Linked DNA regions of Reyranella humidisoli. The protein of the gene in region 1 interacts with the protein of each later gene in a pairwise test. Links are inferred from orthologs where the notes say so. Each region holds a gene or a part of one and is shown on either strand. Other genes may lie near its edges. The genes, in order: ybgC and KQ910_RS22985.

Evidence for each region.
Region 2: the proteins of ybgC (region 1) and KQ910_RS22985 interact in binary tests that used the Escherichia coli proteins (3 or more experiments, as listed by UniProt). The link is inferred for Reyranella humidisoli from one-to-one orthologs.

What each region holds. Positions count from the first base shown.
Region 1 is NZ_JAHOPB010000002.1:761,393-770,664, forward strand. Bases 2,474-5,473 are described here. They hold ybgC (tol-pal system-associated acyl-CoA thioesterase), read left to right. Parts: upstream 2,474-3,733; coding sequence 3,734-4,213; downstream 4,214-5,473. Other genes in these bases: ruvA (Holliday junction branch migration protein RuvA), read left to right, coding at 2,474-2,682; ruvB (Holliday junction branch migration DNA helicase RuvB), read left to right, coding at 2,679-3,737; tolQ (protein TolQ), read left to right, coding at 4,231-4,965; tolR (protein TolR), read left to right, coding at 4,965-5,473. In the rest of the region: KQ910_RS22050 (TIGR00282 family metallophosphoesterase), read left to right, coding at 1-507; KQ910_RS22055 (YebC/PmpR family DNA-binding transcriptional regulator), read left to right, coding at 811-1,569; crossover junction endodeoxyribonuclease RuvC, read left to right, coding at 1,580-2,071; more of ruvA, read left to right, coding at 2,068-2,473; more of tolR, read left to right, coding at 5,474-5,510; cell envelope integrity protein TolA, read left to right, coding at 5,563-6,489; Tol-Pal system beta propeller repeat protein TolB, read left to right, coding at 6,532-7,854; peptidoglycan-associated lipoprotein Pal, read left to right, coding at 7,931-8,392; tol-pal system protein YbgF, read left to right, coding at 8,513-9,247; tRNA lysidine(34) synthetase TilS, read left to right, coding at 9,244-9,272.
Region 2 is NZ_JAHOPB010000002.1:947,116-952,179, reverse strand. What follows is about bases 2,105-5,064. They hold KQ910_RS22985 (acyl carrier protein), read right to left. Parts: upstream 3,725-5,064; coding sequence 3,485-3,724; downstream 2,105-3,484. Other genes in these bases: fabD (ACP S-malonyltransferase), read right to left, coding at 4,612-5,064; fabG (3-oxoacyl-[acyl-carrier-protein] reductase), read right to left, coding at 3,861-4,601; fabF (beta-ketoacyl-ACP synthase II), read right to left, coding at 2,194-3,450; mltG (endolytic transglycosylase MltG), read right to left, coding at 2,105-2,170. In the rest of the region: UTP--glucose-1-phosphate uridylyltransferase GalU, read right to left, coding at 1-305; KQ910_RS23000 (DnaJ domain-containing protein), read right to left, coding at 422-1,132; more of mltG, read right to left, coding at 1,136-2,104. UniProt on the Escherichia coli protein: Carrier of the growing fatty acid chain in fatty acid biosynthesis.

The DNA.
Region 1 (9,272 bases):
AACCTGTTCCAGACGCCACGCGGCCAGAAGATCGTGGTGATCAATGTCATGTGCCGGCTGTTCATGGACGCGCTCGACGACCCGTTCCGCGCGCTGGACGCCGAATTGTCGAAATATGCCCTGGGCCGCGGCGCGCAGTTGATCCTGATCGACGTTCACGGGGAGGCGACGAGCGAAAAGCAGTCCATTGGCCATTTCTGCGATGGCCGCGCCTCCGCGGTCCTGGGCAGCCACAGCCACGTCCCGACGGCCGACGGTTGGGTCCTTCCGGGTGGGACCGCCTATCAGACCGATGTGGGCATGTGCGGGGACTATGACAGCGTCATCGGCATGAAGAAGGAGGTCGCGATGCAGCGATTCATCCGGAAAATGCCGGGCGAACGCCTGTCGCCGGCCGAGGGCGAGGGTACTTTGTGCGCCGCGGTGGTCGAAACCGACGACCGGACCGGTCTCGCCAGGTCGATCCGGCCGGTCAGGGTGGGGGGGCGGCTGGCGCCGACCGCCTGACTTTCCCGTATTTGGTATCCGTCACGCACCCTGCACACCTATTAGAAGTGGCTTGAAGAGCGCCGTTGACGGCTTGGGGAAAAACCGGCATCCTTTTGAAGTTAAAGAGTTTTTCGCCACATTCGGCGAACGGTCTTCTAGGTTAGAGGGGGCGTCGGAATCAAGATTCCGACGTTTTTTAGCGGGGGCTTCGGCCCCCGCCTTTTTTTGTCCCAACGGCCGGTTGGGGCGCCTGCCTGCCTGCCAAAACCCACGAGAAGTGGTATAGGCGGCTCTTCTCATTACCTAATCTGGTTGTCTGCGATGGCGGGGCATTCCCAATTCAAGAACATCATGCACCGCAAAGGGCGTCAGGACGCCGTGCGGGCCAAGATCTTCACCAAGCTGATCCGCGAGATCACGACCGCCGCCCGGCTTGGCGCTGCCGATCCCGCGTCAAATCCACGTCTGCGGGCGGCGATCATCACCGCGCGCGAAAACAACATGACTCGCGACACGATCGATCGCGCCATCAAGCGAGGCTCGGGCACGGACGCCGACGCGAATTACGACGAGGTGCGCTATGAGGGCTACGGCCCGGCCGGCGTCGCGGTGATCGTCGAGGCGTTGACCAACAATCGCAACCGGACGGCGGGCGAAGTCCGATCGAGCTTCTCCAAGCATGGCGGCAACCTGGGTGAATCCAACAGCGTGTCGTTCATGTTCGACCGGCTGGGCGAGTTCCGCTTCCCGCTCTCCGTCGGCAGCGCCGACGAAGTTATGGAGAAGGCGATCGAGGCGGGCGCCGACGATGTGGTGAGCGGGGAGGGCGAGGGCGCGTTCCACGAGATCTACTGCGCCCAGGACGACTTCAACCTGGTGCGCGAGGCGCTCGAAAAGTCGCTGGGCCAGCCCAGCGTGGCCAAACTGACCTGGCGTCCCAAGACCGGCGCGCCGATCGAGGGTGAGACCGTGCAGGCCATGCTCGATCTGATCGCCGCCCTCGAGGACAACGACGACGTCCAGAACGTCTACGCCAACTTCGAGGTTTCGGACGACGCTCTGGCGAAGTTCGCGGCCTGAGTCGGGCGGGATGAGATTGATCGGCCTCGACCCCGGCCTGCGGTTGACCGGCTGGGGTGTGATCGAGGTCGAAGGCAACAGGCTGCGCCATGTGGCCCACGGAGTCGTGAAAGTTGCCCCGGCGGGCACGCTGGCGGAGCGACTGAGGGAATTGTTCGAGGGCGTCGCCGGCGTCATCGAAGCGCAGCGCCCGATCGAGGCCGCGGTCGAGGAGACCTTCGTGAACGTCAATCCCGGTTCGACCCTGAAGCTCGGCCAGGCGCGCGGCGTCGTCATGCTGGCGCCCGCCCGCGCGGGCCTCGAAGTGTTCGAGTATTCGGCGAACCTCGTGAAGAAGTCGGTCGTCGGAGCGGGGCACGCCGACAAGAACCAGATCGCCATGATGGTGAGCCGGCTGCTGCCTGGCGTGGTCGCCAAGGCGGACGCGGCCGACGCCCTGGCCGTCGCCATCTGCCATGCCCATCATCGCGCCACGGCGCGGCGGATCGAGGCCGCGCTGTGATCGCCAAGTTGAAGGGCCTCGTCGACTCGGTTGACACCGACAGCGCCGTCATCGACGTGGGCGGCGTGGGCTATCTGGTCTCGGCCTCGGCGCGCACGCTGCGCGATCTTGCGGTCGGCGGTCAGGCCACGATGCTGGTCGAGACGATCGTGCGCGAGGATGCGATCTCGCTCTATGGGTTCCTCGGAACGGCCGAGCGCGACTGGTTTCGTATCCTGACGACGGTGCAGGGCGTAGGCGCGCGGGTCGCCCTGTCGATCCTGTCGACCCTGTCGCCGGACGAGATCGCGCGCGCCATCGCCGCGCAGGACAAGGGCACTCTCTCGCGGCCGGCCGGCGTCGGGCCCAAGCTCGCCGCGCGGCTTGCAACGGAATTGAAGGACAAGGCCGCCGCCTTCGGCATCGCGCCGGCTCCTGCGTCGGAGAGCAACGCGGGTGCGCCGGCCGCTGCCGCCGGGTCGATCAACGAGGACGCGATCTCCGCCCTCGTCAATCTCGGCTACAAGCGGGTCGAGGCCTTCGGCGCCGTCGCTCGCGTCACCCAGCGGCTCGGTGCCGAGGCCAGGCTCGACGCCGTGATCCGCGCCGGCCTGCAGGAGCTTGCACGATGAATGCCGTTCCGGAGCGCCTGGTGACTGGCACGCGCGCCGAGGAAGACGCGGCCGAGCTGGCGCTGCGCCCGCAGACGCTCGACGATTTCATCGGCCAGAAGCAGGTCCGGGAAAACCTGAAGATCTTCATCACCGCCGCCAAGGGGCGTGGCGAGGCGCTGGATCACGTGCTGCTGCACGGGCCGCCCGGCCTCGGCAAGACCACGATGGCGCAGATCGTGGCGCGCGAGATGGGCGTGGGCTTTCGCGCGACCTCGGGGCCTGTCATCCAGAAGGCGGGGGACCTCGCGGCGCAGCTCACGAATCTACAGCCGCACGATGTGCTGTTTATCGACGAGATCCACCGTCTCAATCCTGCAATCGAGGAAGTCCTCTATCCCGCGATGGAGGATTTCCAGCTCGACCTGATGATCGGCGAGGGACCTGCGGCCCGGTCGGTGCGCATCGAACTGCCGCCGTTCACGCTGGTCGGCGCCACGACGCGCTCGGGCCTCATGACGCGGCCGTTGCGCGAGCGCTTCGGTATTCCGCTGCGCATGGTGTTCTACGAACCGGCCGAACTGGAGACGATCGTGCAGCGCGCCGCGCGCGTCCTGAAGATGTCGCTGGCGGCGGACGGCAGCGCCGAGATCGCCAAGCGCTCGCGCGGCACGCCGCGCGTCGCCAACCGGCTGCTGCGCCGGGTCCGCGACTTCGCCGCGGTCGCCGGCAATGCCGACGTCGACGCCCGGATCGCGGACGCGGCCCTGACGCGCCTCGAAGTCGATGGGCGTGGCCTGGACGCCATGGACCGCCGTTACCTCGCCTGCATCGCCGAGAATTACGGCGGCGGACCCGTGGGAGCCGAAACGCTGGCCGCCGCCCTGGCGGAACAGCGCGACGTCATCGAGGACGTGATCGAGCCCTACCTGATGCAACTCGGCCTGTTGATGCGTACCCCGCGCGGCCGGTTGCTGTCGGAAGGCGGCTATCGCCATCTCGGCCTTTCGATTCCCAAGGGCCAGAAGCAGCAGCTCGATCTGCTGGCGGGTGGCGGCCCGGTGGAGGAAGCGTGACCGCGGCGCCGACCTCGGGCCGCATCGACGACGGTACCCACGTGCTGCCGTTGCGCGTCTACTATGAAGATACGGATGCCGCCGGCATCGTCTATTACGCCAACTGGCTGCGCTTCCTGGAGCGTGGGCGCACTGAACTTCTGCGGCTTCTCGGGCAGCAGCATACGGCGCTGCGCGAGGAGCGCGGCGTCAACTGGGTCGTGCGTCGTTGCGCCATCGACTACCTGAAGCCCGCGCGGCTGGACGATACGATCGAGATCGTCACAAGCTGCGGCGAATTGCGTGGCGCCTCGCTGGACATGCTCCAGCATGCGCGCCGCGGTGAAGAGATCCTGGTTCGAGCCGAACTCGTCGTCGCCTGCATGGGCGAGGGCGGTCGGCCTGTCCGATTGCCGCCGCTCGTGCGGACTGCCCTGGCCCAGGTAGCCGTGAACGGATCGCCCCGCTCACGCCATATTCGGATACAACCCTCTTGAACCAACGGAGAACATAAATGGACGCGTTTGCGCAGGTCGCCGGAGCCCCCCTCGGCGGCGGCACGGGGACAATCGACATGTCCGTCTACGGCCTGTTCATGCAGGCCGACTGGGTCGTGAAAGCCATCATGATCCTGCTGCTTCTGGCCTCGTTCTGGTCATGGGCGATCATCTTCGAGAAGGTTCTCCGCCTGCGCTCGCTGAAGCGCAGCGCCCAGACCTTCGAAGACACGTTCTGGTCGGGCGTTTCGCTCGAGGACCTCTACGACCGCGTCGGCGCCAAGCCGGACGATCCCATGTCGAGTATCTTCTCCGCCGCCATGCGCGAATGGCGCCGCTCGGTCTCCAAGGGCCTGGCGTCGAGCGCTACGGCGCGCGCGGCATTGCGCCAGCGTATCGAGCAGGTGATGGGCGTCACCATCCAGCGCGAGATGGAGGCGATCGAAAAGCGCCTGGGTTTCCTCGCCACCGTCGGCGCCAACGCCACCTTCGTCGGCCTGTTCGGCACGGTGTGGGGCATCATGAACAGCTTCAGCCACATCGCGCAGTCCAAGAACACCTCGCTTGCGGTGGTGGCGCCCGGCATCTCGGAGGCGCTGTTCGCGACCGCCATCGGCCTGGTGGCCGCCATTCCCGCAGCCGCCGCCTACAACATCCTGTCAGGCCAGGTCTCGCGCTACGCCCAGCAGCTCGAGGCCTTCGCCGGTGAGTTCATCACCATCCTGTCGCGGCAGCTCGAGGAACAGGTCTGATGTCCGGCGTCATTCCGGCACCCGGCGCCAACTCGTCGGGCAGCAAGTTCAAGCGGCGAAGCTATACGCCCATCGCCGACATCAACGTGACGCCGCTCGTCGACGTCATGCTGGTGTTGCTGATCATCTTCATGGTGACGGCGCCGCTCCTGCAGGTCGGCGTGCCGGTCGACCTGCCGAAGACCAGCGCCAGCCAAGTCGGCGGCAAGGACGAGCCGATGGTCGTCTCGGTCAATTCCCAGGGCGAGGTTTTCCTCGGCGAGACCAAGTACGACGTGGCCGAGCTCGGCGCCAAGCTGAAGGCGATCCATGAGGAGAAGCCCGACCAGCGCGTCTTCATGCGTGGCGACAAGAGTGTCGACTACGGGAAGATGATGGAGGTCATGGGTGTGGTGATCGACAGCGGTTTCCGCCAGCTCGGCCTGCTCGGCGAGCAGGCGCAGGCGCTCGGACGAGGCGGCGGCACGGTGAGCCCGGCCACGCCGGCCCAGCCCGCGCCGCGGGCGCCTACGCCGCAACCCCAGGCGCCGGCCCAGCGGCGTTAAGAGAGACGGATCCAGACAGGCGATGGCTCGGCGTCACCCTTCCAGTATCGAAATGCGCACACCGGCGATCGTGTCGTCGATGGTGCACGTCTTCGTGCTGGGGGCGGCGGTGCTGAACCTCGACTTCTTCGGCAAGCCGCCGCCGTTGGAACCCGAGCCCGTGATGGTCGAGTTCGAGGCCATCGCCGCAAAGGCCGCTGCGCCGACGGTGGGCAATCCGCCGCCGCAGCCCAAGGACGTGCCGATCGCCCAGGAGACGACAAAGGCGCCGCCGCCCAAGTCGGCCGAACCGCCGCCGTCGCCGCCGACTCCCAAGCCACCGGAAGTGGTCGAGCCGCCCAAGCCGCCGGCCCCCCCGAAGCCGGAGGAGAAGCCGAAGACGGAGGCCGCGAAGCCGGTCGAGGATCTCGTGGCGATGAAGCCCAAGGAGCCAGAGCCGCCGAAGGTGGAGAAGCCGCCGGAGCCGCCCAAGCCCGCGCCCGAGGTGAAGAAGCCCGAGCCGCCCAAACCGCCGCCGCCGAAGCCGACACCACCGAAGCAGAGCGTCGATTCGATGATCGACGACATCCTGAAGAACAAGCAGTCGCCGTCGAAGGTGCAGACGCCCGAGCAGCAGCCCAAGCCGGTGCAGCAGGTCACGCGGCAGGCGCCGGCGGCTCCCAATCTCGCCGCCGTCGTCACGGCCAGCGAGATCGAGGGCGTGCGCCAGAGGATCCGGCCGTGCTGGAACACGCAGGGCGGCTCCCGTGACCAAGCGATGATCATTTCGTTCGTCGTTGAAATGAACCAGAACGGCACGCCGGTGAAAGCTGAACTGCGCGATCCCGGGCGCTACAATAGCGACCCGGTCTATCGTGCCGCCGCCGACGCCGCCCATCGCGCCATCATGAATCCGCGTTGCCAGCCCTGGCCGCTTTCGCCAGAAAAGTTCACGAGCTGGAAATCCATCACATTCAATTTCGATCCACGCGACTACTAGACCCCTCCACCCTATAGAAACCTTGAGATGAAGAGGTCCGACATGATGCTTCACCGACGGACGACCCTGCTGGGCGGCGTGGCGCTTGCCGCGATTGGCGCTGCGAGCACCGCTCGCGCACAGCTCACCATCGATATGACACGGCCGAGCTTCGAGCCGGTGCCGATCGCCATCGTCGACTTCAAGGGCGACGCGGTGGGTGCACAGATGGCGGGTGTCATTCGCAACAACCTGCAGAACTGCGGACTGTTTCGCGTCATCCCCTCGGGCTCCTACATCCAGAAGGATGTCGACGCGACCTCGCCGCCGCGTTTCCAGGACTGGCGCAGTGTCGGGGCGGCCGGCCTTGTCGTCGGCCAGGTCACGTCGGTCGGCGGCAACATCAAGGTCGACTTCCGGCTCTGGGACGTCGTGACAAGCCAGCAGGCCACCGGCCTTTCCTTCACCAGCCAGCCCAACAACTGGCGGCGCCTCGCGCACATCATCTCCGATGCGATCTACAAGCGCGTGACGGGCGAGGAGGGCTACTTCGACACCCGCGTCGCCTATGTCTCCGAGACCGGTCCGGCCAATGCCCGGGTCAAGCGCATCGCCATCATGGACCAGGATGGCGCCAACAATCGCTACATCACCGACGGCAAGACCCTTGCCCTGACGCCGCGCTTCTCGCCGACGCTTCAGGAACTGGTCTACATGGCGTACGGCGAAAACAACGGCCCGCCGCGCGTCTATCTACAGAACGTCGACAGCGGCCGCCGCGAACTGCTCGGCAATTTCCCGGGCATGAGCTTCGCGCCGCGCTTCTCCCCCGACGGCAGCAAGGTCGTCATGAGCATCGCGGAGAACGGCCGTACCAACATCTACGAGATGGACGTGCGCGGCCGGCAGCTCCGCCGCCTGACCAACTCGCCGGCCATCGACACCTCGCCCTGCTTCTCGGCCGATGGCGCGCAGATCGTGTTCAACTCCGATCGCGGCGGCACCCAGCAGCTCTACGTCATGAGCGCAGGCGGCGGTGGCGAGCGGCGCATCAGCTTCGGCGAAGGCCGCTACGCCACGCCGGTCTGGTCGCCGCGTGGCGACTTCATCGCCTTCACCAAGATCTCGGCCGGCAGCTTCGGCATCGGCGTGATGCGGGCGGACGGCAGCGGCGAACGCATGCTGGCCAACGGCTTCCTCGTGGAAGGCCCGACCTGGGCGCCCAACGGACGCGTGCTGATGTTCTTCCGCCAGCAGCCCAGCTCGGGGGGCCGCGCGGGCTCCGCGACGCTGCACCAGGTCGATATCACCGGCCGCTTCGAGCGGCAGGTGCCGACGCCGACCGACGCATCGGACCCGGCGTGGTCACCCTTGATTCCGCAGTAGCGAAATATATGATCTTTTCTGTCGACCCGTGCGTAGCCCGCGCCCGGGTCGATTCTGTCAGGGAGTGGATCGAAAGATGAGCATGATCAAGGCCTTGTCGGCCCTCGCAGCGATGTTCCTCATCGCAGCCTGCAGCAACAACGACACCCAGACCGCCTCCGCCGCCAGCACGTCCGTGACGCCCGGCTCGGTGGGCGACTTCCGGCAGAATGTCGGCGATCGCGTCTTCTTCGACACCGACTCCTCGACGGTTCGCGAAGACGGCCGCCAGACGCTGAATCGTCAGGCCGAGTGGCTGAAGAAGTACGGCAACTATCAGATCACCATCGAAGGCCACTGCGACGAGCGCGGTACGCGCGAGTACAACCTGGCGCTCGGTGAGCGCCGCGCCAATGCCGCGCGCCAGTACCTGATCGCGCAGGGCATCCCCGCGTCGCGCCTCAAGACCGTCAGCTATGGCAAGGAACGTCCCGATCCGGTCGGCTCCGACGAAGCCGCCTGGGCGCGCAACCGCCGCGCCATCACTGCGCTGGAGTAGTTCAGCCTCGTAGCGAGGCGATTGAGGAGACGCCGGTCGCCACGCGACCGGCGTTTTCGTTTGGAGGCGGGGCGGGCATGCCTGAAAATGGCCGCGTTTGATGTGAACAAAGCGCCTGCCATGAAGATCTTTTCGCCCTGGTTCGCTCTTCTCGTCGTTTTCGCCCTGCCGACCGCCGCAGCGGCACAGCGCGGTGGCGACAGCGTCTACATCGAGGACCGCCTCAATCAGCTTCAGCAGACGCTGACGATGATGACCGGTCAGATCGAGCAGCTCCAGCATCGCAACGCGACGCTGATGCAGCAGATGGAGAAGATGCAGGCCGACTACGAGTACCGAATCGACCAGCTCGAGAAGGGCGGTGGCGGCAAGCCGGGCGGCGCGGCACCGCGTCCGGGCGGTCTGGCGGCGGCACCCGCGACCCCCTCGGGGCCCGCGCCGACGCCGGGCGCAGCGCCGGGCGGTGCCGCGGCCGGCGATCAGCTTTACGACGAGGCCTTCAAGAAACTGCAGGAGGGCGACTACGCCGCCGCCGAACGCGGCTTCAAGACCTTCGTGCAGCGCAATCCGCAGAACAAGCTCGCGGGCAACGCGCAATACTGGCTGGGTGAGACCTATTACGCCCGGCGCGACTACAACAATGCGCTGACGGCATTCGCCGAAGGCTACAAGGTCTACAAGACGAGCCCGAAGGGACCGGACAACCTCCTGAAGCTGGGGATCACGATGTCCAACCTCGGCCGCAAGTCCGACGCCTGCGCCATCTTTGCCCGCTTCAACCAGGACTATCCGCGCGCCACGGACCTTCAGAAGCGCCGCATCGACCAGGAGCGGCAGAAGAACAGCTGCGGGTGAGCATCGCCGCCATCCCGTCCGCTCT
Region 2 (5,064 bases), 180 kb from region 1 along the record:
ATCGCATTGCCCGGCTTGATCGTGGCGTCCTGCGTCTGCTTCAGCTCCGGCGCCTTCTTGCGCTGTTCGAGCGTCGCCTCCAGTTCGTAGGCATGGTCGAAGTGATCCTCCAACGCGCCCTTGTTGCGCCCGGACACGAAGACGAACTCCTCGATGCCGGCGGCCAGGCACTCCTGGACCGCGTACTGGATGAGCGGCCGATCGACGACCGTCAGCATCTCCTTGGGCATGGCTTTGGTCGCGGGCAGGAATCTCGTTCCCAGACCGGCAACCGGAAGGACGGCTTTTCGGACTCGCTGCGCCATACTCATCGACCTCGTTCAGAAACCGGATTGTATATGAAAATCAATGATTTGACAGGATCAAGGCAAGATGACCCGCGAGCGCGCTAGATGCCATGGCGGCGCGCGTCGTGGCAAGATCAACCGCCGAGCAGCACGTCCTTGGCCCGGTTGATCCGTGCGGCGAGGTCGGCCGATCCCCCGACGTCGGGATGCATGCGCTGGATCAGGCGCCGGTGCGCCGCCTTGATCTCCTCACCGGTCGCGCCTTCGGAGAGGCCCAGCACTGCCAGCGCTTCCTCGCGGCTCATGTCCGAGCGGGAGCCGCGCGGCGGCGGCGCGCTCCGCGCGTTCCGCCAGTCCGCCCCGAGGCGCCGGTCGAGATAGGCTTCGAGGACCCGCAGCGAATCGGCGTCCGCGGCGCATTCGGTCCGCAAGTCGAGCAGATCCGCGTCGGTCAGCGCGTCCAGGGTGCGTCCGGCGAAGCGGCCGGCCAAAACCGTACCGCCGACATCGCCGCTCGCGTGATCGATCCATGCCTTCAGGAATGCCGTGTTGACCTCGGTTCGCTGGCCGGCACCCGGCGCACTGAAGCCGCCGGACGGCCGGTTACGGACCGCCCGCGCGATCAGCGCCGTGATGACGATACCCGCCAGCCCCATCAGTTCCGGCAGGAGACCGGGCAGGAAACGCAGCCCGAAGATCAGCATGGCGCCGACGCCGATGCCGCCCAGCACAACCATGATCACGCGCATCACGCGCGCCAGCGACGACGGATTGGCACGCAGGAGCCAGGCAATGGCCAAGGCGATTGCAGCGAAGGACAGCAGCGCCAGAAGAAGCGCCGGCATGACCTATTGCCGGGTGGTCGGCGCCTGGGGCGCCGGCGTTTGCGGCTGTGTCTGCGATTCCGCCTTCTCGCGCTGAATCTGGCGCCAGCGCTCGACGTTGCGGTTGTGCTCGGGGAGCGTGGTGGCGAAGGCGTGCCCGCCCTGCCCGTCGGCGACGAAGAACAGCGAACGGTCACGCGCCGGATTGGTCGCCGCGACGATGGAGGCGCGCCCGGGATTGCAGATGGGGCCGCGCGGCAGGGCCGCGATCACGTAAGTGTTGAAGGGCGTGTTCGACTGCAGGTCGGCGCGCGTCAGGTCGCGCCCCAGCGGCGCCTTTCCTTCGGTCAGGCCGTAGATGGTGGTTGGGTCGCTCTCGAGCTTCATGCGCCGGCGCAGACGGTTGATGAAGACCGCCGCGACCCGGGTGCGCTCCGACGGCACCGCCGTTTCCTTCTCGATCATCGACGCCAGGATCAGCGCCTCGCGCTTGTTGGCGAGCGGCAGGCCGGCGGCACGCTTGCGCCAGGCCTCGTCCAGAGCCTTCTCCATCGCCTCCTTCATACGCAACAGAAGCCCGTCACGGGTATCGTCGCGCGAATAAAAGTAGGTCTCGGGCAGGAGGTCGCCCTCTTTCACGTCGAGCGTGATGTTCCCGGTGAGCGCCTCGGTCTTGCGCACGAGTTCCAGCACTTCAGGCGTCGTCATGCCCTCGGGAATGGTGAGGCGGCGCTGCACGACCTTGCCCGATTGAAGCAACTCGACCAGTGCCTGCATCGAGGTGTGGGCCGGCACCTCGTACTCGCCCGCCTTGATGGGCTTGGGCGACGGATCGATCATCAGGGCCACGCGGAACAGGCGCGGATGGGCGATGACGCCCTCCTCCTCCAGGAGCCTGGCCATCGTCGTCGGCCCGGCACCGCGCGGGATCACGACATTCTTGGTCTTCTCGAGAGGCCCCTGGGCAGTGAGGATCACGTGGCCGACATAGATCGACCCGCCCATGACGGTGGCGAACAACGCAATGAAGAACAGAACCCAGCGGAAGTAGCTGAGCATGACTCAGCCCCCCAAATTAAAGATCAGACCGGCCCGACGATCAGGGCCGCGTTGGTGCCGCCAAATCCGAACGAATTGCTGAGCGCATAGCGAACCTTGCGCTGCTTGGCCTGCTTGGGAACGAGGTCGATGTCGCAGCCCTCGTCCGGTTCGTCGAGGTTGAGCGTCGGCGGAACGGCCTGATCGATCAGCGACTTGATCGAATAGATCGCCTCGATCGCTCCCGCGGCACCCAGCAGATGGCCGGTTGCCGACTTGGTCGAGGACATCGACAGTTTGTAAGCATCGGCGCCAAAGGTCCGCTTGACTGCACCAAGCTCGATGACGTCCGCCATGGTCGACGTGCCATGGGCGTTCACGTAGTCGATCTGGTCCGTGCCGAGGTTGGCGCGCTTCAGCGCCGCCTTCATGGCGCGCATCGCACCGTCGCCGTCCTCGGACGGAGCGGTGATGTGATAGGCATCGCCCGACAGGCCGTAGCCGAGAATCTCGGCATAGATCTTGGCGCCGCGCTTCTTCGCGTGCTCGTACTCTTCGAGCACAACGCAGCCCGCACCCTCGCCCATCACGAAGCCGTCGCGCTTCCTGTCCCATGGACGCGAAGCCTGGGTCGGCGTGTCGTTGAAGTCGGTCGACAGCGCCTTGCAGGCATTGAAGCCTGCGATGCCGATGCGGCAGATCGCGGCTTCGGCGCCGCCCGCCACCATGACATCCGCATCCTCGAACTGGATCAGCCGCGCAGCGTCGCCGATCGCATGCGCACCGGTGGCGCAGGCGGTGACAACTGCATGGTTCGGTCCCTTGAAACCGTACTTGATCGAGACCTGACCCGAGACGAGGTTGATCAGCGCCGACGGAATGAAGAACGGGCTGACGCGGCGCGGCCCCCGCTCCTTCAGCACCAGCGAAGTCTCGTAGATGGTCTGCAGGCCACCGATGCCGGAGCCGATCATGACGCCGGTCCGGGTCAGACCTTCCTCGTCCTGGGGCATCCAGCCGGAATCCTCGACCGCCTGCTGGGCGGCCGCGATTCCGAACACAATGAACTTGTCCAGCTTCCGCTGCTCCTTGGGCGCTAGGTAATCGTCCACGTTGAAGTGGCCGTTTGCCTTGTCACCCTGGGGAACCTCGCCCGCGATCTTGGTCGCGAGATCGGATGTATCGAAAGCCTGGATCGGGCGGATGCCCGATTCCGCCGCCATGAGGCGACGCCAGTTCGTGTCGACGCCGTCACCCAACGGCGTCACCATACCCAAGCCGGTTACGACGACTCGCCTCATCTTCCGCCTTCCCTCTTGCAGGAACCGGTGAAGATCAGGACTTCGCGTTGCCCTTGATGAAGCCGATGGCGTCGCCGACGGTCTGGATCTTCTCGGCGGCGTCGTCGGGAATCTCGATGCCGAATTCTTCCTCGAACGCCATCACCAGCTCGACCGTGTCGAGGCTGTCCGCGCCGAGGTCGTCGATGAACTTGGCCTCTTCCTTGACCTGAGCGGCCTCGACGCCGAGATGCTCAACGACGATCTTCTTAACGCGCTCGGCAATATCGCTCATTGTCTTGTCCTTCCCGTGTATCCAAAAATCCCGGTCGCCGAAGGGGGTTCGGCGGATGCCGCGCTATTAACATAGCTTCCGGGCCATTGGCTAGGTCCGAAAAGCCCACAAAATCAGGCACTTGCAGCCTTTACCCTCAGATCATCGCCATCCCGCCGTTGATGTGCAGGGTCTGACCCGTGACATAGGCCGCCTCGTCGCTGGCGAGATAGACGACACCGGCCGCGATCTCCTCCGGCGTGCCGAGGCGATCCGCGGGAACGCGACCCAGGATGGTCTTCTTCTGGTCGTCGGTCAGCACGTCGGTCATCGGCGTGGCGATGAAGCCCGGCGCGAGGCAGTTTACCGTGATGCCGCGGGACGCCAGTTCCTGCGCCAGCGACTTCGACATGCCGATCAGACCGGCCTTGGCCGCCGCATAGTTGGCCTGGCCCGGGTTGCCGGTGACACCGACGATCGAGGTGATGTTGATGACGCGGCCGAAACGCCGCTTCATCATTCCGCGCATGGCCGCGCGGGTGAGACGGAAGGTGCCGGTGAGGTTCACCAGCAGGACCTTCTCCCATTCCTCGTCCTTCATGCGCATGGAGATGTTGTCGCGCGTGATGCCGGCATTGTTCACCAGGATGTCGAGCTTGCCGCCCATTGCGGCTTCGGCCTCCTTGGCGAGGCGGTCGATATCGGCCGCATCGTCCATCTTCGCGGTGACGACGTAGGCGCGTTCGCCGAGCGTCGCCTTGAGCTGCTCCAGCGCTTCGGCACGCGTGCCCGAGAGCGTCACCGTCGCGCCCTGCTTGTGGAGTGCGCGCGCGATCGCGCCGCCGATACCACCCGATGCACCCGTGACGAGAGCCGCCTTGCCGGTCAGGTCGAACATGGCTTTCTCCTCACACCGTCTTCAGGAAGGCTTCGATGTCGGCCGGCGTGTTGAGCGCCATGCCGGTCATGTCCTTGTCGATGCGCTTCACAAGCCCCGACAGAACCTTGCCGGTACCGCATTCGACCAGAACCTCGACGTCTCGCGACTTCATGTATTGCACGCTTTCGCGCCAACGCACGAGGCCGGTGACCTGTTCCACCAGCCGCTGCTTGATCGAGTCGGGGTCGCTCAGCTCCGACGCCAGCACATTGGATATGAGCGGCACGCGCGGCGGCATCAACGTCACGCCTTCGAGCGCGACCTTCATCGCGTCGGCGGCTGGCTGCATCAGCGGGCAATGGAAAGGCGCGCTCACCGGCAGCAGCATTCCGCGCTTGCAGCCCTTGGCCTTGGCTGCCTCGATGGTGCGCTCGACCGCTTCCTTGTGACCGCTGACCACGACCTGGCCACCGCCATTGTC